4 regions of the Pseudomonas sp. UM16 genome follow, and region 2 is predicted to be linked to each of the others. Evidence: predicted binding sites of a transcription regulator. Region 2 holds the regulator's gene; each other region holds the start of a gene.
The links. Region 2 encodes FliA, which starts transcription of late flagellar genes. Its sites were predicted from a motif close to CTAAAGTTTNNNNNNNNNNNGCCGNTAA; they were not measured.

Region 1 (5,077 bases), 180 kb from region 2:
GCAATGGCCGACGCGATCAAGGACTCGGGCCTGACCGAAGAACAGGTGTCCAACCCGCGTACCGGCCTGATTGCAGGCAGCGGTGGCGCGTCGACCCTGAACCAGATGGAAGCGCTGGACATCCTGCGCGAAAAAGGCGTCAAGCGCGTAGGTCCGTATCGCGTCACCCGGACCATGAGCAGCACCGTCTCGGCGTGCCTGGCCACGCCATTCAAGATCAAGGGCCTGAACTACTCCATCGCCTCGGCGTGCGCCACCAGTGCACACTGCATCGGTACCGCGATGGAACAGATCCAGATGGGCAAACAGGACATCGTCTTCGCCGGTGGTGGTGAAGAAGAACATTGGAGCCAGTCGTTCCTGTTCGACGCCATGGGCGCCCTGTCCAGCAAGCGTAACGACACCCCGGAACAAGCCTCCCGTGCTTACGACAACGACCGCGATGGCTTTGTCATCGCCGGTGGCGGCGGCATGGTCGTGGTGGAAGAGCTGGAACACGCTCTGGCCCGTGGCGCGAAAATCTACGCCGAGATCGTTGGCTACGGTGCTACTTCCGATGGCTACGATATGGTCGCGCCAAGCGGCGAAGGCGCCATCCGCTGCATGCAGATGGCCATGTCTACCGTTGACGCACCGATCGACTACCTGAACACCCACGGCACCTCGACCCCAGTGGGCGACGTTGCCGAAATCAAGGGCGTTCGTGAAGTGTTCGGTGACAAGGCGCCAGCCATCAGCTCGACCAAGAGCCTGTCCGGTCACTCGTTGGGCGCTGCCGGCGTTCACGAAGCGATCTACTGCATGCTGATGATGGAAGGCAACTTCATTGCCGGCTCCGCCAACATCGACGAGCTGGACCCCGCCGTTGCCGATATGCCAATCCTGACCAAGACCCAGGAAAACGCCAAGATCGACACCGTGATGAGCAACAGCTTCGGTTTCGGTGGCACCAACGCCACCCTGGTGCTCAAGCGCTGGGAAGGCAAGTAAGGGCTAGTCTCTTACAGCGAAAACGCCCCGACTGGTTCGGGGCGTTTTTGTGTGTACCTGCCGTCAGGCTGCGACTACAGCAGGCCACACAGCTACACCGAGAACCTGCCTACCAGGCCATTCAGGTCAATCGCCAACTGCGACAACGCTTGACTCGCGGCATTGGTCTGGTTGGCCCCCGCCGATGTCTGCAGTGCCAGGTCACGAATATTGGTCAGGTTACGGTCCACTTCTCGCGCCACCTGCGCCTGCTGCTCGGACGCACTGGCAATCACCAGATTGCGTTCATTGATCAGGCTGATAGCCGTGGCAATTTCCTCCAGCGCTGCCCCCGCCGCATGCGCCCCATCCAGGGTACTGCGGGCACGTTCGTTGCTCTGTTGCATACCCTCCACTGCCCGATCGGTACCCTGCTGGATGGCATTGATCATCTGCTCGATTTCCCGCGTCGACTGCTGGGTGCGATGCGCCAGCGCCCGCACCTCATCGGCGACGACAGCAAAGCCGCGTCCGGCATCTCCTGCCCTGGCCGCTTCAATCGCAGCATTGAGGGCCAGCAGGTTGGTCTGCTCGGCAATCGAGCCGATCACATCCAGTACTTTGGTAATGCCATGCACCTGTTGCGCCAATTGCCCGACTTCCTCAGCATTGGACGCCACCCCGGCCGCCAGTGACTCAATCGAGACCACGGTCAAGCGCACCTGTTCACGGCCCTGACGGGCAATCCGGTCTGATTCACGGGACGCTTCGGAAGTGGCCACCGCATTGCTCGCCACCTCCTCCACTGCGGTGGTCATCTGATTGACCGCAGTTGCCGCCTGCTCGATCTCCTGGCTTTGCTGCATCAGACCACGCGTAGCATCTTCAGTCACTGCGCTGAGCTCCTCGGAGGCCGAGGCCAGCTGATTCGACGAATCAGAAATCCGCCCGATCGTCTCGCGCAGGCTCTGCTGCATCTGCTTGAGGGCCGCCAGCAGGCGTGCCGGCTCATCCTTGCCCTGCACCGCAATCTGCGGGGTCAGGTCGCCGGTGGCCACCACTTCGGCTACCTGCAGCGACTGGGCCAAGGGGCGGACGATACTGCGGGTCAGGGTCAGCGCCAGAATCACCGTCATCACCAGGGCGGCCAGCAACAGACACACCACCCAGACCCGGGCGCGTTGATACACCGCTTCGGCAAGATCGGTAGCGTTGTTGGCGTGGTGGTTATTAAGCGCGATCAACTCGTTTAGGGTGGCGGCAAGCTGGTCGGCCAATTGGTTCATCTCACCATTGACCACGGCAACTGCCGCCTCGACCTGGTCCTGCTGCGACAGTTGGCTAACCTGGGCCTGCAACCCCAGGTACTGCTGTTCAATCTTCAAGTAGCGATCGAACAGCGCCTGCTCTTCAGGCAGGACAATCAGTGCCTGGTACTGTTGCTGCGCCTTGCCCAGCCCGACCTTTATCTCTTCGATGCGCGCTTTGTTCTGCTGCAGCGATTGCGGGTCGCGATTGATCAGCATGCGCAGGGTCAAGGCGCGAATACGCATGGTGTCCTGGGTCATCTGCCCCACCGCAACGACACTGGGCAACCAGTTACTGTCGACCTGCTCGGACTGTTGGCGCATGCTGGTCATCTGCATCAGCGCAAACACACCCAGGGCAAACACCAGCAACGCCACCAGGCCAAAACCCAACGCCGCCCTCGGGGCGATATTGATATTTCTCAAGCTCATCTTCCGGCTCCTTCCAAAAGCGCTGCACAACGATGCAGCAGTCCCTTCTCCTAGAAGATATCGGCTCGCGGAAAAAATGCGTTAGATGAAAGCGTGATATCAAAACGCCTGCCCCCATCGGCAGCAGGCACGTACTGAGTCAGCGCACGGTAAAGCGCTGCTCCGCCAACAGGCGATCACCCTGGAAAACCATGAAATGCCATTGGCCTGGCACCACTTCATGATTTTCGGTGAACTCAAAGGCCATGACATCCTGTGCCGCGCCCGGCACCAGTTTCTGCACCACTTCAAACTTATCGTGGCGCTTGCCGTCGGGCGTGCGCACCCCTGGGGTGAGGTACAACAGGGTCAGTGGCGTGTCTTCGGCAACCTTGCCCTCCAGTCGGTAACGCATGCCAAACTTGCTGCCCAGGCGCGCCGGAATCTCGTCGGTGTGCTGGATGCTCTGATTGCTCTGGGTCAGCACCCGCTCGCCAGGCTGGAAGTTCTGGTGGCGGGTTTCAAACAACCCGTACTCGATCGGTCCTGTGACCTGAACCTCGGCACTGGCCAGGCCACTGACCAGCACAAGCCCGCACACAGCGCTGAAACGACTGAAAAACATGGTGCACTCCATCTGGATTGATGGCGGCAGGCTATGACGCTGGCATGACAGGCTGATGACAACTGGAGAACTGCTTAACGTTGCTTGGGCAGCACCGCGAGAAAGTTATCCTGGGCAACCTTCTGTGCCACATCCGCTGGCAAGGCATCGAGGAACGGATCGAAGCTGTGCAGTTGTTCTCCCAGGCTACCGAAGCGTCCGACCACGTCAGAACCGAGCATAAAGCGCTCTGGGAAGCGTTTGACCAGTTCGACCCACTCACTCCTGGGCTCACCGCGCTCGTCCAGCAGGTAAGGCTGCAAGACGCTCCAGGACAAGTCGATGTACAGATTGGGGTACGCCTCAAGCATCCGAGACAGCGTCGGCAGCAGAAAATCCAGCTGCGTCTGATGCCGATGAATTTCCACGCTGGTTCCGGCATGCGCCCAGATGAAACGAGTGTGCGGATGGTTGCGCAACGGCTCTTCAATTTCCCCCAGATACAGTGGATTGCGCTCACGCTTGGAGGTAATGTTGGAATGGATCAGCACCGGCAAGTCCTGCTCGGCCGCCAAGTGGTAAATACGCGTCATCGCCTCGTTGTTGGCGCGCGGGATGTCGCCACTGGTCAGTGCGGTCAAGTCGTCATGGCGGGTGAAGACCTCACCAATTCCCTGCCATAACCCCGGATTGAGCTCGAGCATCCGCTCGATATGGGCCACCGCATTTTTGTCTACCGGATTGAAGCCGGTCAGAAACGGGTGAAAACGGCGGCGCTGTTTGGGTTCAAGTTTTTCCAGCGCTGCGGCGATATAGATATCGGTGGCGCTGTACCAATAGGCATCCGCATCGTCACCAGCGTAGTAGCGTGGACGCTTGGGTTCGTCTTCATGCCATTTTTTCGCCACCGCCACACCCGAGATCATCGACTGATCGATACGTGCCTGGTCCATCGCCTTGAGCAGCGCGTCCATGCCCTCGCTCTCCTGAAAGAAATCCACATAGTGCAAATGAGCATCGCTGTAGCGGTACTCCCGTGCTTGTACGCTTGGCAGGGCCAAGCCCAGCAAGAGGATCCAGCCCAGACTTCTGGCAAACATTGTGCGTTCCTTTCTGGCGATTCAGTCAGGGTAGACCGATCAGGGCGCAACGCAGTTCAGCCCTTATCTGTAACAGGTTATGCTCAAAGCCATCATCCCCGGCCTGGAGCCCACCGTGAGCAATCCCCTGGTCATCCGCCCTCGCGCAGAATCCGTCGAGGGCCAACCGATCCTGCGCCCGCTGCCTTCGGCACAATGTCGCAGTGTCGGCCCCTTCGTGTTCTTCGATCACATGCTCGAAACCGACTACGTCGCTGGCAAAGGCGTGAATATCCGCCAGCACCCGCATATCGGCCTGTCCACCCTCACCTACCTGTTCGAAGGCGAGCTGCTTCATAAAGACAGCCTTGGCTCCGATCAGCGCGTCAAAGCTGGAGAGGTCAGTTGGATGACCGCTGGCCGTGGGGTTGCCCATGTCGAAAGGACCCCAGAGGATTTACTCGTCAAGGGCTCGCGCCTGCATGGTTTACAGGTATGGCTGGCGTCACCCAAAGACGCCGAACAAGGTGACAGTTACTACAGTCATCACCCGGCTGCCAGCTTGCCAGTCAGCGATAGCTTGGGGGTGAGCATCCGCATGATTGCCGGTGATGGCTTTTGCCTGCGGTCGCCGGTGCCGGTGTTGTCACCAACACTCTATGCCTTGGTGCAGATGCAGGCGGCGACTACGCTAATCCTCCCCAACG
Region 2 (5,077 bases):
TGGGGGCTGATGCCGCCATCATCGGCAACCGACGGATTGCTGGCGGTGTCGAGCTGACGGCGGCGCTGGACTACAAGCTGTCTGCCCTGGCGCCCCGGGTTCCGAATGTCGAGCTCGAAGATGAATTGCGCAAGACCCAGTCGCGCATCGTCACCGCCCAGGCCGAGCTCAGTAGTCGTAGCGAAAGCGAAGACGGCAACCGTCAGCTGTTTGCCGGTTTGCCACTGACCGCTTCTGAGCCGCTGGTCGAGGCGCACGTCGAAGCCCCCGTCGCTCCCGCACCGGCGGCTGCCGCGCCGGTCGATCCGCGACTGTTCGATGCCATGCGTTCGGAGCTTACCGGGCTGCGCGAACTGCTCGAAGTTCAGCTCGGCTCGTTGGCCTGGAGCCAGTTGCAGGGCAATCAACCGCAGAAGGCCAACCTTTGGCGGCGCCTGCAGCGTATTGGCCTGTCCGGCCCGCTGGCGCATGAACTGCTGGAGCAGATCAGCGGCATCGAAGAGCCGCGTCATGCCTGGCGCATGCTGTTGGCGCACCTGGCACGCAGAATTGATGTGCCGCAAGTCGAACCGATCGAGGAGGGCGGTGTCATTGCTATGGTCGGTCCGGCCGGCATGGGCAAGACCACTACCCTGGCCAAATTGGCGGCGCGTTACGTGCTCAAGTACGGCGCACAGAACCTGGCGTTGGTGAGCATGGACAGTTTCCGTATCGGTGCCCAGGAGCAGCTCAAGACCTTGGGGCGGATCCTCAATGTCTCGGTCACTCATGTAGATCCGGGTCAGTCCCTGGCTCAGGCCCTTGAGCCGTTGCTGCGCAAGCGTGTGGTGTTGATTGATACCGCTGGCTTGCAGGCCAGTGATCCAGCCCTGCGCATGCAACTGGAAACCCTTGCCGGACGTGGTATTGCGTCTAAAAATTATCTGGTACTGGCGACCACCAGCCAGAAACAGGTGCTCACCGCCGCCTATCACAGCTACAAGCGCTGTGGGTTGGCCGGGTGCATCCTGACCAAGCTTGATGAAACGGCCAGTCTCGGAGAAGTCCTGAGCCTGGCCATCAGTCACGAATTGCCTGTGGCCTATCTTACCGATGGGCCGCGCATTCCTGACGATCTGCACCTGCCGCGCCGCCACCAATTGGTCAGTCGCGCGGTCAGTGTGCAGATGCAGGACGAGCCCAGCGAAGAGGCGATGGCCGATATGTTCGCTGATCTCTACCACAGCCCCGGCAAGCGTGTCGGCTGAGGTGATTGTGAAGACGTTGCAAAGTATCTGCATGGATGGACTGCCAGGCATTTTTCAGGTGTTGAAAGCGCAGCCGGTCATGTGGCCTCGGTCTAAGCAAGACAAGGTAATGAACAAACATGGGTAGCATGCATCCCGTACAGGTGATCGCCGTAACTGGCGGCAAAGGTGGCGTCGGCAAGACCAATGTGTCGGTGAACCTGTCATTGGCGTTGGCAGAGCTTGGCCGTCGGGTCATGCTGCTGGACGCCGACCTGGGCCTGGCCAACGTCGACGTATTGCTCGGCCTGACGCCCAAGCGCACCCTGGCTGACGTCATCGAAGGCCGCTGCGAACTTCGTGATGTGCTGCTGCAGGGGCCCGGTGGGGTGCGCATTGTGCCTGCCGCCTCCGGCACGCAGAGCATGGTGCATCTGGCACCCGCGCAGCACGCTGGCCTGATTCAGGCTTTCAGCGAAATTGGCGACAACCTCGACGTCCTGGTGATCGATACCGCTGCGGGTATTGGTGACTCAGTAGTCAGTTTTGTCCGCGCCGCCCAGGAGGTGCTGTTGGTGGTGTGCGATGAGCCCACCTCGATCACCGACGCTTACGCGCTGATCAAACTGCTCAACCGCGATTACGGTATGAACCGCTTCCGGGTCCTGGCCAACATGGCACAGAGCCCTCAAGAGGGGCGCAACCTGTTCGCCAAGTTGACCAAGGTCACAGATCGCTTCCTTGACGTGGCCCTACAATACGTCGGCGCGGTGCCTTACGACGAATGCGTACGCAAGGCGGTGCAGAAGCAGCGAGCGGTCTATGAAGCCTTTCCGCGTTCCAAGTGCGCGCTGGCGTTCAAGGCCATTGCTCAGAAGGTCGATACCTGGCCGTTGCCTGCCAACCCGCGCGGTCATCTGGAGTTTTTTGTCGAGCGCCTGGTGCAACCGACGAGTGCAGGTCCGATGCTATGAACGCCAGCGGTTATCGGATGTACAGCAAGGCTTCGCGCGATGGCCAGTATGAATTGATCGAGCGCTACGCGCCGTTGGTCAAGCGTATTGCCTATCACTTGCTGGCACGATTGCCGGCCAGTGTGCAGGTGGAGGATCTGATCCAGGCCGGCATGATTGGTCTGCTCGAGGTTTCCAACAAGTATGACGCGAGCAAGGGTGCCAGTTTCGAGACCTACGCCGGTATCCGGATCCGCGGGGCAATGCTTGACGAAGTACGCAAAGGAGACTGGGCACCACGCTCGGTTCACCGCAATACCCGCATGGTCAGTGACGCGATTCGGGCAATTGAAGCAAAAACCGGCCGTGACGCTAAAGATCACGAGGTTGCTGCCGAACTCCAATTGAGTCTCGATGATTACTACGGGATTTTGAATGACACCCTGGGCAGCCGCCTGTTCAGTTTCGACGACCTGTTACAGGACGGCGAACATGAAGGCCTGCACGAGGATGGCGCCAGTGCCCAGCTCGAGCCTTCGCGCGACCTGGAAGACGAGCGCTTTCAGGCAGCTTTGGCCGATGCCATTGCCAACTTGCCCGAACGCGAGCGCCTGGTACTGGCGCTGTACTACGACGAAGAGCTGAACCTCAAGGAAATCGGTGAGGTGTTGGGTGTCAGCGAGTCGCGTGTCAGCCAGTTGCACAGCCAGTGCGCGGCGCGTTTGCGCAGCCGCCTGGGAGAATGGCGGGCGCGTTGAACGCAGGTTCAATGCAGTCGTGAAATGTAGTGCCCGAATTGATTGAATGCGCGTTCAGCGCTGAGCGCGTTAAAGACTGCTTGGAGGTCTAATTGAACAAAGACATGAAAATCCTCATCGTCGACGATTTTTCGACGATGCGGCGGATCATCAAGAACTTGCTGCGTGACCTGGGCTTCACCAATACCCAGGAAGCTGACGACGGCAACACCGCGCTGCCAATGCTCGAAAGCGGCCATTTCGACTTTCTCGTCACCGACTGGAACATGCCGGGCATGTCCGGCATCGATCTGTTGCGCAAAGTGCGTGCTGACGAGCGCCTCAAGCACCTGCCGGTGTTGATGGTGACGGCTGAAGCCAAGCGCGAGCAGATCATCGAAGCAGCCCAGGCCGGCGTCAACGGCTATGTGGTCAAGCCGTTCACCGCGCAAGTGCTGAAAGAAAAGATCGAGAAGATCTTCGAGCGCGTCAATAGCTAAGACACGCCACGGGGGCGCTATGGAGCAAACACATTCATCGTTGGACGGCTTCGAGTCGACACTGAAGAAGCATGCCCACGAACTGGTCGACAGTCTCGAGCGGGGCAAATTTGGCGACGCGGTGCAATTGATCCATCAGCTAAACCAGACCCGTGACCGTGGCCTGTACCAGGAAGTGGGTAAGCTCACGCGTGAGCTGCACAGTGCGATCGTCAGTTTTCAGATCGATCCGCAAATGCCTCAGGCCGAAGAGGTTTCACAGATCACTGACGCCACCGAACGCCTGTCCTATGTGGTCAAGCTGACGGAAGGGGCGGCCAACCGGACCATGGATCTGGTTGAAGCCAGCACGCCAGTGCTCAATGAGCTGAGTGACGAAGCTCAGGCATTGAGTGTCGACTGGCAGCGCTTCATGCGCCGCGAAGTGGCGGCGCCGGAGTTTCGTGAACTGGCCAAACGCGTCGACAGTTTTCTCACGCGCAGCGAGGAGGGCAACCGCAAGGTCGCCGGCCACCTCAATGATATTTTGCTGGCTCAGGACTATCAGGACCTGACCGGTCAGGTGATCAAACGTGTAACCGCACTGGTCACCGAAGTAGAAAGCAATCTGCTCAAGCTTGTGCTGATGGCCAGTCAGGTCGATCGTTTTGCCGGTATCGAACATGACCACCAACAGCTGCGCGCTGAAAAAGATCAAGAAAAACATCCAACTCGGGGTGAAGGTCCGCAGATTCATGCCGATAAGCGTGAAGACGTTGTGTCCGGTCAGGACGATGTCGACGATCTGCTGTCCAGTCTGGGTTTTTAGGGAGCACGTTTAATGAGCTTCGGCGCCGATGAAGAAATCCTTCAGGATTTTCTGGTAGAAGCCGGCGAGATTCTTGAGCAACTGTCCGAGCAACTGGTCGAGCTGGAAAGCCGTCCGGATGATGCCGATCTGCTCAATGCGATCTTTCGCGGTTTTCACACTGTAAAAGGGGGCGCCGGCTTCCTCCAGCTCAACGAGCTGGTGGAGTGCTGCCACATCGCCGAAAACGTCTTCGACATCCTGCGCAAGGGTGAGCGGCGCGTTGATGCCGAACTGATGGACGTGGTCCTGGAAGCGCTGGACACGGTCAACAGCATGTTTGGCCAGGTGCGCGAACGCAGTGACATCACCCCAGCCACGCCTGAGCTGCTGGCAGCCTTGGCGCGCCTGGCTGAGCCTGCGGCGGCGGTGCAGGCCCCCGCGCCTGAGCCGGCTCCGGAACCGGCGCCCGAGGCAGACATTACCGACACCGAATTCGAGCAGTTGCTTGACTCGCTCAATGCGGTCAAGGCCGAAGCTGAAGCGCAGGTGCAAGCGCCTGCCGAGGCCAGCGACGAAATCACTGATGCCGAGTTCGAGTCGCTGCTCGATCAGTTGCACGGAAAAGGTCAGTTTGCCCCTGATAGCGTCAGTGCGCCCGCGCCAGCGGCTACCACGGCGGCAGGTGCTGGCGACGAAATCACCGATGACGAGTTCGAGGCATTGCTCGATCAGTTGCATGGCAAGGGCAGCTTTGCTGTGGATGCCTTGCCGGCTGCCAGCGCGGTACAAGCGGCACCCGCTGCTTCAGGCGATCACATCTCTGAGCATGAATTCGAAGCGCTGCTTGATGAGCTGCACGGCAAGGGTAAAT
Region 3 (5,077 bases), on a different contig from region 2:
CAGGCACTGCGGTTGCTGAAGGCGGTCAGGGCGCGTTCGATACATTGCGCAGTTTTACCAAAGGCCTGCACGCTGATGTCGGCCAGTGGTTTGCCACCCTGGTCGGCGATCAGCAGCATCACCACACGACCATTGCTCGACAGTGAGCGCAGCAGCAGGTGTTCGCTGCGAAACAAAGCGTGCAGGTGGGCCGGCAACAGCGCGGCAAACTGCTTGTGATTGTCTGGCGTCAGTCGTAGCTGCGCAGCGCTGCTCATCAGGCGCTGCAACAACTTGCTCTGCTCGATTGGCAGCACCAGAGTAGCCGCTTCTGTCGGCAATCCGGCAATCTGATGAACGCGCAGTTGGGTCAGGGTCTTGTCGCTCATCAGCAACATCAGGCGCTGCATACCACAGGCTACCAGTGCATCGCGGGCCAGGGTCGTCAGGTGGATGGCGTTGCTGAACGGGCTTGGCTCGACCAGCAACTCGGCGCAGAGTTTGCGCCAAGCTCCCAAGGCCTGGGCCGAAGGCGGCGGCGGGGCGATCTGGCCCTTGTGCGGGCGTCGTTGGTGCCAGGGCCAAAGCAGCGCTTCGGCTGGGTGAAAAAGACCAGGGTTGGCATGCTGGCGGGCGCTGCTCACCGCTTGTTGGTGCGTCAGTTGCTGTACGTCATCCAGTGAAGTTTGCAGGTACAGGCTGGTGAGCAGCTGCCAGCGCCGTACATGAGGGTTGGTCCAACCGACGTGTGCTGCCAGGGCCAGACCGTTGGCCAGCAGCACGGTGTTGGCTGGTTGATTGAACCAGCGGCGTACGTTTGGCTGTTCGTCCAGGCGCTGCTGTTGGTGCAGGCTGTTCGGATCACGGGCGATAAGTAATGCCTTGGCCAGCAAGCGGCGCTCATCCTGCAGCAATTGATAGCCATGGCTGACCCATGCTGGCAGGCGCCAGTGCTCGGCGAGGGCTTTGCACAGGCTGAGTATCCGCACGCCAAACAACTCCACTTCCACCCGCGCTGCCGCTTCGCCCTTGTGCACAACCCGTAGCTCCCAGTCCTCGAGCAGCTTCGGAAAGGTCAGGGCCAGTGGCCACAACGGCGACAGAAACAACAGGCTGCCCCAGTGGATTTCCTGCCAGAGCCGCGCCAGGCGGCTGGCGAACAAACCATTAGCCTGTTGGCTCGCATGCTGACTGACCAACTGCAGTTGGCGCAAGGTCGGGGCAATCTCGTCCTCAGCCAGCGCCGGCAGCCGCTCGAGCAATTTTGTGGTGCGCGCCAGGCCCAGACGATTGAGGGCGGTCTCCAGGCTTTCCGCCGGTTCGCCAAGGCTGCTGCTGGTGTGATGATTGGCCTCGCGCATCACGCTGAGCACCAGGGCAGGGCTGTCCTGCATCAACTCAGCGATGTCGCGCAATGAGCGGCGGCTGTCGGCGATCGCCGCTTTTACCTGCTCGTAACTGGCCAGAGGAACCGGTAGTCGAACGCTGTCGAGCAGCTTGACCCAGGCATCGAGTGTTTTAGGTGTTGGTTCTGGCACGATGGTTTCAATAGGCATGCTGGAGGGGCCGAACTGGCTTTTCGCCTTGACTGACTATAGTCTGGCGCAGATCTGCCGATAAGTAGAAGAAGAGTTTTATTAACTTCCGCTCACGACCCTGACCACGACAGTAAGTGCTTTCTATCTATGGCTAAAATTATCGGCATCATCGTCGTATTCGCGAGTGTGCTCGGCGGATATGTTCTATCCCACGGTAAAATTGCGGCACTGATTCAGCCCTTCGAGGTGCTGATCATCGGTGGCGCGGCCTTTGGTGCGTTCCTCCAGGCGAACCCTGGTTACATGACCATGCATGTAATCAAAAAGTCGCTGAAGATGTTTGGTACGCGCTTTACCCACACCTTCTATATCGAGGTGCTTGGGCTGGTCTACGAGATTCTCAACAAGAGCCGGCGCGAAGGCATGATGGCGATCGAAGCCGATATCGAAGACGCCGCTTCCAGTCCGATTTTTGCCAAGTACCCTGCGGTGTTGGGGGATGAGCGCATGACCGCGTTCATTTGCGATTACCTGCGCATCATGTCCACCGGCAATATGGCGCCGCATGAGCTTGAAGGCCTGTTCGACATGGAACTGCTGAGCATGAAAGAAGAGCTCGAGCACCCGTCCCACGCCGTGACCGGCATTGCCGACGGCATGCCAGGCTTCGGTATTGTCGCGGCAGTACTGGGCATTGTGGTGACCATGGCCTCTTTGGGCGACGGTGACCAGAAGTCCATCGGTCTGCATGTCGGTGCGGCGCTGGTCGGTACCTTCTTCGGTATTCTCGCCGCTTACGGCTTCTTCGGCCCGCTGGCCACGGCCCTACGTCAGGACGCCCGGGAAGAACTCAACGTCTATGAAGCCATCAAGGCTTCGCTGGTGGCCTCGGCTTCCGGCATGCCGCCGTCGCTGGCCGTGGAATTCGGGCGCAAGGTGCTGTTCCCGGCCCACCGTCCGAGCTTTGCCGAGCTGGAACAAGCAGTTCGCGGTCGCTGAGTCATGGAAAACAACCAGCCCATAATCATCAAACGCGTCAAGCGCTTTGGCGACGGTCACCACGGTGGCGCCTGGAAGATCGCCTTCGCTGACTTTGCCACGGCAATGATGGCGTTCTTCCTGGTGCTCTGGCTGCTGTCTACCGCGACACCGGAACAGAAGATCGCCATTGCAGGCTACTTCAAAGACCCGATCGGTTTTTCCGAAAGCGGCACGCCCTACGTTATCGACCTCGGTGGTTCGCCCCAGCTCGCTCCGGAAAAGACCATCAACCCAGAAGAGAAGTCCGAGCCAACCCCGGATAGCAGTATTCAGCTGGGGCAGGACAAAGTTGAAAGCATGGCTGAGCAGGTTGAGCGTGAGCGTCTGGAGCTGTTGTTGCAGGAGCTGCAGAACAAGGTCGAAGAAAACCCTGAACTGCAGAAATTCAAGGATCAGATCCTCTTCGAAATTACCCAGGATGGCCTGCGTATCCAGATCATGGATGCTGAGAACCGACCCATGTTTGACCTCGGCAGCGCTCGCTTGCAGCCGTATTTCGAAGATATCCTGCTGGCCATGGCCGACACCATAAAAGCAGTGCCGAACAAAATCAGTATCAGTGGTCATACCGATGCCAAGCCGTATGCCGGCAGCGGTGACTTTGGCAACTGGGAACTGTCGGCCAACCGTGCCAACGCAGCGCGCCGTGCCCTGGTCGCGGGTGGTTATCCGGATGCGCAAGTGGCACGGGTGGTAGGCTATGCCTCGTCTTCGCTGTTCGACCGGGCCAACCCGCTCAATCCGGTAAACCGGCGTATCGACATTATTGTCCTGACCAAAAAAGCCCAGCGCACCCTGGAAGGTGAGCAGCCCCAGCCTGCCGCGCCAGAGGAGGCAGCGCCTGGTGCTCAAGTGCCGGCGCCTGCACCGGCAGCGGCAGCGCCAGCGCCCGAACCGGAGCCGATGCAGCCTCGCGAGCTACGCCAGAAGCTGAACATCTTCGAGGACGGCGTGTTGAAGATGGATGAGAGCAAGGAGTAATCCTGTGCTGTGATCACAACGCCCGTGTGCAGCGATGCTCACGGGCGTTGTGCTTTCGGGGGCTCAGAAGCCGCGGCGAATCTTGGCCTTCAAGTCGGCATGGAAGAAGTCGGCGTTGACGCGGTTGGTGGCATCCGCGTTAGCACCTTCTTTATCGATCGAGCGCTTGAAGGTCTGTTCATCGTGGTAGGCAAGCACGAACAAATCAATGTGTTCGCGTAAACGCATTATCGGCCACTTCTCCAAGTACTCGGGTAATACGCTGTCTGTGCATTGGAACAGGGCGATGCGTCGATTGCTGAGCGTGGCGGCGCCCAATTGGAACGGTACCCACCACGTGTCGGCATTTTCCTGAGAGAGGACGGCAATCAAGTGCGTGCAGCCGCTGACGTTACGACACACCAGGCCGGTCAGGTCGTCGGTGGTCTGTCCGGTGCTGCCGTCGAACACGTCCAGGTGGGTATCGATGCCTTCAAGTTTCAGGCGCTCGTTGATGATGAAGGCATCCAGGCGTTCCTGGTGGCGATAGCTGATAACCACAGGCATCAGGCGGGCCCTCCTGGTACGTAGGTAGAGCAATTGATACGTAAGGATCGGATTGTCATTGTTGATTCCTTTCATACTCACGGCATGGAGAGGGTTCGCTGGGTTAGGGCGAACCTGAAAGGCGACAATCAATCAAAGCTGTTATCGCAGCAAGGGACCACTCGCGATAAAGAAGGCCCCTACAACGATTGGTAAATTTTCCTGCAGATCCGTCCTACAAGGCGGGGGTAATGAGGCTCGTTGCGAGCCTCACGCCGCAGGTCAGTAGCTGTCTTGAGGCAGGCTGGCGATAATCGAGCGGTAGCTGTTCATCCGCTGCTGCTGGACCCGGCCGTCTTCGAGGGCCTTGAGCAGGGCACAACCGGGTTCGCGGTCATGTTTGCAGTCACGAAAACGGCAGGTGCCGAGCAGATCGTTGAACTCGATGAAGCCCGCTTCGACATCGGCGCGGCTGACGTGGCCCAGGCCAAACTCACGGATGCCGGGGGAGTCGATTAACTCACCGCCACCTGGGAAGTGGTAGAGGCGTGCGGTTGTGGTGGTGTGGGTACCCTGGCCGGACCATTCGGACAGGTCGCCTACCCGGGTCTGCACCTCAGGCAGCAAGCTGTTGACCAGCGACGACTTGCCGACCCCGGACTGGCCGACGAACACGCTGATATGCCCGTCCAGCTGCTTCTGCAATTGCTGCATGCCATCGCCGTGATGGGCCGAGACTTCCAGCAGTGGATAGCCTAACTGTCTGTACACCGCCAGCAGGGCGTTCAGCGCCGGGGCATTCTGCTCGTTGATCAAGTCAGCCTTGTTCAGCAGCAACAGCGGCCGAATGCCGGCGTGCTCAGCCGCCACCAGGTAGCGGTCGATCAGGTTGGCATGGGGTTCTGGCGCCGGGGCGAAGACGATCACGATCAGGTCGACGTTGGCCGCTACCGGTTTGAGTTGGCCACGACTGTCGGGCCGGCACAGCTCGGTGTTGCGCGGCATTTGCGCAA
Region 4 (5,077 bases), on a different contig from region 2:
CAATTGGGCGACGGTGCTTGACTGCCTGAGCGAGCATTTCAAAGCCATCGGGCGCGAACAGTGGTTGGACCGGATTGCCCGCGGGCGGGTGCTGGATGCTCAGGGGCAACCGATCAGTGCGGCGCTGGCATACAAGCCAGGGCTGCGCATCCACTATTTTCGTGAGGTGCCCAACGAGAAGCCGATCCCTTTCGACGAGCAGATCCTGCATGTCGACGAGCACTTGGTGGTGGCCGACAAACCGCACTTTCTGCCCGTCACGCCGACTGGCGAGTATGTCGAGCATACGCTGTTGCGGCGGCTGATTCGGCGTCTGAATAACCCCCACCTGGTGCCGTTGCACCGCATTGATCGGCACACGGCTGGGTTGGTGTTGTTTTCCGCCAATCCCCACAGCCGCTCGGCCTATCAATCACTGTTTCCCAATCGCCAGATCGACAAGCACTACCAAGCCATAGCTCCGGCCTTGCCGCGGTTGCAGTTCCCGTTGGTGCATAAGAGCCGGATGGTCAGTGGCGAGCCGTTCTTCCGCATGCAGGAAGTCGAAGGGCAGCCCAACAGTGAGACGCTGGCCCAAGTGTTGGAGAAAAATGGCCAGTTGTGGCGTTACGGTTTGTCGCCGATTACCGGCAAGACCCACCAGTTACGCGTGCACATGACAGCGCTCGGCGCGAGTATTTGTAACGACCCGTTTTATCCCGAGATTTTGCAGGAGCAGGACGACTACAGCAAGCCGCTGAAGTTGTTGGCCCAGCGTTTACGCTTCAAGGATCCGCTGAACGGCGAGGAACGCTTTTTTGAAAGCCGGCTGACGCTCGACTGGTAAGGCGGGAACCGGCGCACCCCTGATCGGGTGCGCCGATTTTTTTAGCGGTTGAAACGTTCGACCAGCGAGTACTGGGTGGTGGCCGTGCGGGTCAGCTCTTCGCTGAGCTGCGCCGAATGCTGAGCCTGTTCCGAGGTCTGGTCAGCCAGTTCAGCGATGGTGCTGATGTTGCGGCTGATCTCATCCGCCACAGCGGTCTGCTCTTCAGTGGCCGCGGCGATCTGGGTAGCCATGTCGGTGATATTGGCCACTGCTTCGCTAATGCCGACCAGGGCCTGGTCGGCTTCCATCACCCGTGCGACACCTTCTTCGGCCTGGCGATGGCCCGACTCCATGGTTTGCACAGCATTGCTGGCGGTCTGCTGCAGTTTGGCGATCAGGCTGTGGATCTGCCCGGTCGATTCGCTGGTGCGTTGGGCCAGTTGACGAACTTCGTCGGCGACCACTGCAAATCCACGGCCCATCTCACCCGCCCGTGCGGCTTCAATAGCGGCGTTGAGTGCGAGCAGGTTGGTCTGGTCAGCAATGCCTTTGATGACATCGACCACGCCGCCGATTTCATCACTGTCGCGCGCCAGTTGGGTCACGGTCAGACCGGTCTCGCCGACCGCCGCTGACAGGCGCTGAATGGCGTCGCGGGTTTCGCCGGCGATGTCGCGGCCGCGGCTGGTCAGGCGGTTGGCTTCCTGAGTGGCGTCGGCGGTGCGCTGGACGTGGTTGGCAACTTCCTGGGTAGTGGCCGCCATCTGGTTGACCGCAGTAGCGACCTGTTCCGTTTCGACGCGCTGGCGCTCGAGGCCAGAGGAGCTTTTATGGGCCAGCGTGTCGGACTGCCGGGCCTGTTCATTGAGGTGTTCAGCCGTGTCCTGTAAGCGAGTCAGGCAGGTCTTCATGCGCGCATCCTGGCTGAGCATGGCCATCTCCAGGCGGGCCTGAACGCCGCGGCTGTCAGTGTACATCTGTGCGATCAGCGGATCCGAGGTGGACTGCTCAGCCAGACGTAGCAGGCGCTTGAGGCCACGTTGCTGCCAGCTCAGGCCGAGCAGGCCCAGTGGCACCGACAGGCCGGCGGCCAGGGCAAAGCCCCAGGAATGACCAAGCCAGTTACCGATCAGGAAGCCGACCTGGCTGACCAGAATGAAGGGCAGCCAGTCCTGCACCACAGGCAACCACTTGTCGCGGCGTGGAATTGCTGGCCGGCCTTGATTGATGCGCTGGTACAGGGCTTCGGCCCGGCGTACCTGCTCGGCCGTAGGCTTGACCCGTACCGATTCAAAGCCGACCACCTGATTGTTTTCGAACACCGGGGTAACGTAGGCGTTGACCCAATAGTGGTCGCCGCTCTTGCAACGGTTCTTGACGATACCCATCCATGGCAAGCCTTGCTTGAGCGTGCCCCACATGTGCGCGAACACTGCCGGCGGCACATCGGGATGGCGCACCAGGTTGTGCGGTGCGCGCATCAGCTCCTCGCGGGAGAAGCCGCTGATCTCGACGAATGCATCGTTGCAATAGGTGATGACACCCTTGGTATCGGTGGTCGAGATCAAGCGTTGTTGAGCAGGGAAAGTCCGTTCGCGCTGGGTAATCGGCTGGTTGTTACGCATTAGCTGTTCAATCCGCAAGGCTTTCGAGGGTTATCGGCAACGTGAGGGGTTTGTTGAATGAATATTTACGCGGCTTGATCTGCCGCAAGGATCCAAGCGCTGGGCTGCGCTATGGCATTCACGCAAAGTTAGCAACTTTAGCTGCTATATTTCAGATTTTTGACAAAGAAGTCAGCAAGTGACCGCCTGTCCATCCTCACCTCGATGGTAGTGGGCCCGGCCATAAAGGCCGGGCCGTGACTTCAGGAGGCGATCAATTGTCGCAACACGTAATGAAGAATGCCGCCTGACTTGAAGTACTCCACCTCATTGAGGGTATCGATCCGGCACAGCACTTCGATCTGTTCCTGACGACCGTCCTGGCGGCTGATCTTCAGGGTCAGGTGCATGTGCGGCTGGATTCTGGCGTTGCTCAAGCCAAGGATATCGATGTGTTCGCTACCGTCGAGAGCGAGGGTTTTGCGCGTTTGCCCGGCACTGAACTGCAGCGGCAACACGCCCATGCCCACCAGGTTGGAGCGGTGGATACGCTCGAAACTTTCCGCCAGCACCGCCTTGACGCCCAACAAGTTGGTGCCTTTGGCTGCCCAGTCGCGGCTGGAACCGGTGCCGTACTCCTGGCCAGCAATCACCACCAGCGGTGTACCGTCGGCCTGATAACGCATGGCGGCATCGTAGATCGCCAGCTTCTCGCCAGTGGGGATGTAGAGGGTGTTTCCTCCTTCCTCGCCGCCAAGCATTTCGTTGCGGATGCGGATATTGGCGAACGTGCCGCGCATCATCACTTCATGGTTGCCGCGCCGCGAGCCGTACGAGTTGAAGTCGCGTGGCTCCACACCCTTATCGCGCAGGTAGCGCCCGGCCGGGCTGTCGGCCTTGATGTTGCCGGCAGGCGAGATGTGGTCGGTGGTCACCGAGTCGCCAAGCAGGGCCAGTATCCGGGCGCCGTGAATGTCGTTGATGACCGGTAGCGGGCCGGTGATGTCATCGAAGAATGGCGGGTGCTGGATATAAGTGGAGTCCTCCTGCCAGACATAGGTGGCCGCCTGCGGCACTTCGATTGCTTGCCATTGGGCATCACCGGCGAAGACTTCGGCGTATTCCTTGTGGAACATCGCAGTGTCGACACTGGCAACGGCCGCAGCAATTTCTTGCTGACTTGGCCAGATGTCACGCAGGTACACCGGATTGCCGTCGTTGCCGATGCCCAGCGGTTCGCTACTCAGGTCCAGGCGTACACTGCCGGCCAGGGCATACGCCACTACCAGAGGCGGAGAGGCCAGCCAGTTGGTTTTCACCAGAGGGTGTACTCGACCTTCGAAGTTGCGGTTGCCCGAGAGCACCGAGGCTACGGTCAAGTCGGCGCCGGTAATGGCCTTCTCGATCACCTCATCCAGTGGCCCGGAGTTGCCAATGCAGGTGGTGCAGCCGTAGCCGACCAGATCGAAGCCGAGGGCGTCGAGGTAGGGGGTCAGGCCCGCCGCTTTGTAGTAGTCCGTCACTACCTTGGAGCCTGGTGCCAGTGAACTCTTGACCCAGGGTTTACGCTGCAGGCCTTTTTCGACCGCTTTCTTCGCCACCAGCCCGGCCGCCATCATCACGCTGGGGTTTGAGGTGTTGGTGCAGGAGGTAATGGCCGCGATCACCACCGCGCCATCGCGTAACACATGCTGTTGGCCTTCATGTTCATAGCTGACCTCGCCAGCCTGGTCGGCATTGCCCACAGCGACACCACCACCGCCTTCACTTTCCAGACGGCCGACATCCTTGGTCGAGACGCGCAGCTGCAAACCGAGGAAGCTGTCAAAAGCCTGGCTGACCTGCGACAGGGCGACCCGGTCCTGGGGGCGCTTGGGCCCGGCGAGGCTGGCTTCGACCTCGTGCATGTCCAGGGCCAGGGTGTCGGTGAACACCGGCTCCTGGCCAGGCAGGCGCCACAGGCCTTGTTCCTTGCAGTAGGCCTCGACCAATTGCACCGTCTGTTCGGGGCGACCGGATAAGCGCAGGTAATCCAGGGTCACCTGGTCGACGGGGAAAAAGCCGCAGGTGGCGCCATATTCAGGGGCCATGTTGGCGATGGTTGCCCGGTCGGCCAAGGGCAGGTCGGCCAGGCCGTCGCCGTAGAATTCGACGAATTTACCGACCACGCCTTTCTTGCGCAGCATCTGCGTAACGGTCAGCACCAGGTCGGTGGCGGTGATGCCTTCGCGCAGCTTGCCGGTGAGTTTGAAGCCGACAACCTCCGGGATCAGCATCGACACAGGCTGGCCAAGCATGGCTGCTTCCGCTTCGATACCGCCCACACCCCAGCCGAGAACGCCGAGGCCGTTGATCATGGTGGTATGTGAGTCGGTGCCAACCAAGGTGTCGGGGAACGCATAAGTGCGCCCGTCTTCTTCGCGGGTCCAGACCGTACGGCCCAGGTACTCCAGGTTGACCTGATGGCAGATGCCGGTACCCGGTGGTACGACGCTGAAGTTATCGAAGGCATTCTGGCCCCAGCGTAGGAAGGCGTAACGTTCGCCGTTGCGCTGCATCTCGATGTCGACGTTCTGGGCGAACGCTGTCTGGCTGGCGTAGCGGTCGACCATCACCGAGTGGTCGATGACCAGGTCCACCGGTGACAGCGGGTTGATTCGCTGTG

Region 1: a site for FliA is predicted at 2,766-2,793, ahead of ACQRAX_RS02540 (methyl-accepting chemotaxis protein). Genes of this name have one in related genera too.
Region 3: a site for FliA is predicted at 1,572-1,599, ahead of motA (flagellar motor stator protein MotA). Genes of this name have one in related genera too.
Region 4: a site for FliA is predicted at 2,464-2,491, ahead of ACQRAX_RS09815 (methyl-accepting chemotaxis protein). Genes of this name have one in related genera too.

The regions. Positions count from the first base shown of each region.
Region 1 is NZ_JBNPJT010000002.1:88,997-94,073, forward strand. It holds gene fabB (beta-ketoacyl-ACP synthase I) at 1-990, shown strand, start outside; gene ACQRAX_RS02540 (methyl-accepting chemotaxis protein) at 1,083-2,708, opposite strand; gene ACQRAX_RS02545 (DUF3859 domain-containing protein) at 2,848-3,312, opposite strand; gene ACQRAX_RS02550 (amidohydrolase family protein) at 3,387-4,391, opposite strand; gene ACQRAX_RS02555 (pirin family protein) at 4,507-5,077, shown strand, end outside.
Region 2 is NZ_JBNPJT010000002.1:271,132-276,208, reverse strand. It holds gene flhF (flagellar biosynthesis protein FlhF) at 1-1,247, shown strand, start outside; gene fleN (flagellar synthesis regulator FleN) at 1,367-2,200, shown strand; gene fliA (RNA polymerase sigma factor FliA) at 2,197-2,937, shown strand; gene ACQRAX_RS03320 (chemotaxis response regulator CheY) at 3,042-3,416, shown strand; gene ACQRAX_RS03315 (protein phosphatase CheZ) at 3,436-4,224, shown strand; gene ACQRAX_RS03310 (chemotaxis protein CheA) at 4,237-5,077, shown strand, end outside.
Region 3 is NZ_JBNPJT010000014.1:101,828-106,904, forward strand. It holds gene ACQRAX_RS17820 (HDOD domain-containing protein) at 1-1,535, opposite strand, end outside; gene motA (flagellar motor stator protein MotA) at 1,665-2,516, shown strand; gene motB (flagellar motor protein MotB) at 2,520-3,539, shown strand; gene ACQRAX_RS17835 (toll/interleukin-1 receptor domain-containing protein) at 3,603-4,085, opposite strand; gene rsgA (small ribosomal subunit biogenesis GTPase RsgA) at 4,347-5,077, opposite strand, start outside.
Region 4 is NZ_JBNPJT010000007.1:35,735-40,811, forward strand. It holds gene ACQRAX_RS09810 (pseudouridine synthase) at 1-826, shown strand, start outside; gene ACQRAX_RS09815 (methyl-accepting chemotaxis protein) at 868-2,433, opposite strand; gene acnA (aconitate hydratase AcnA) at 2,676-5,077, opposite strand, start outside.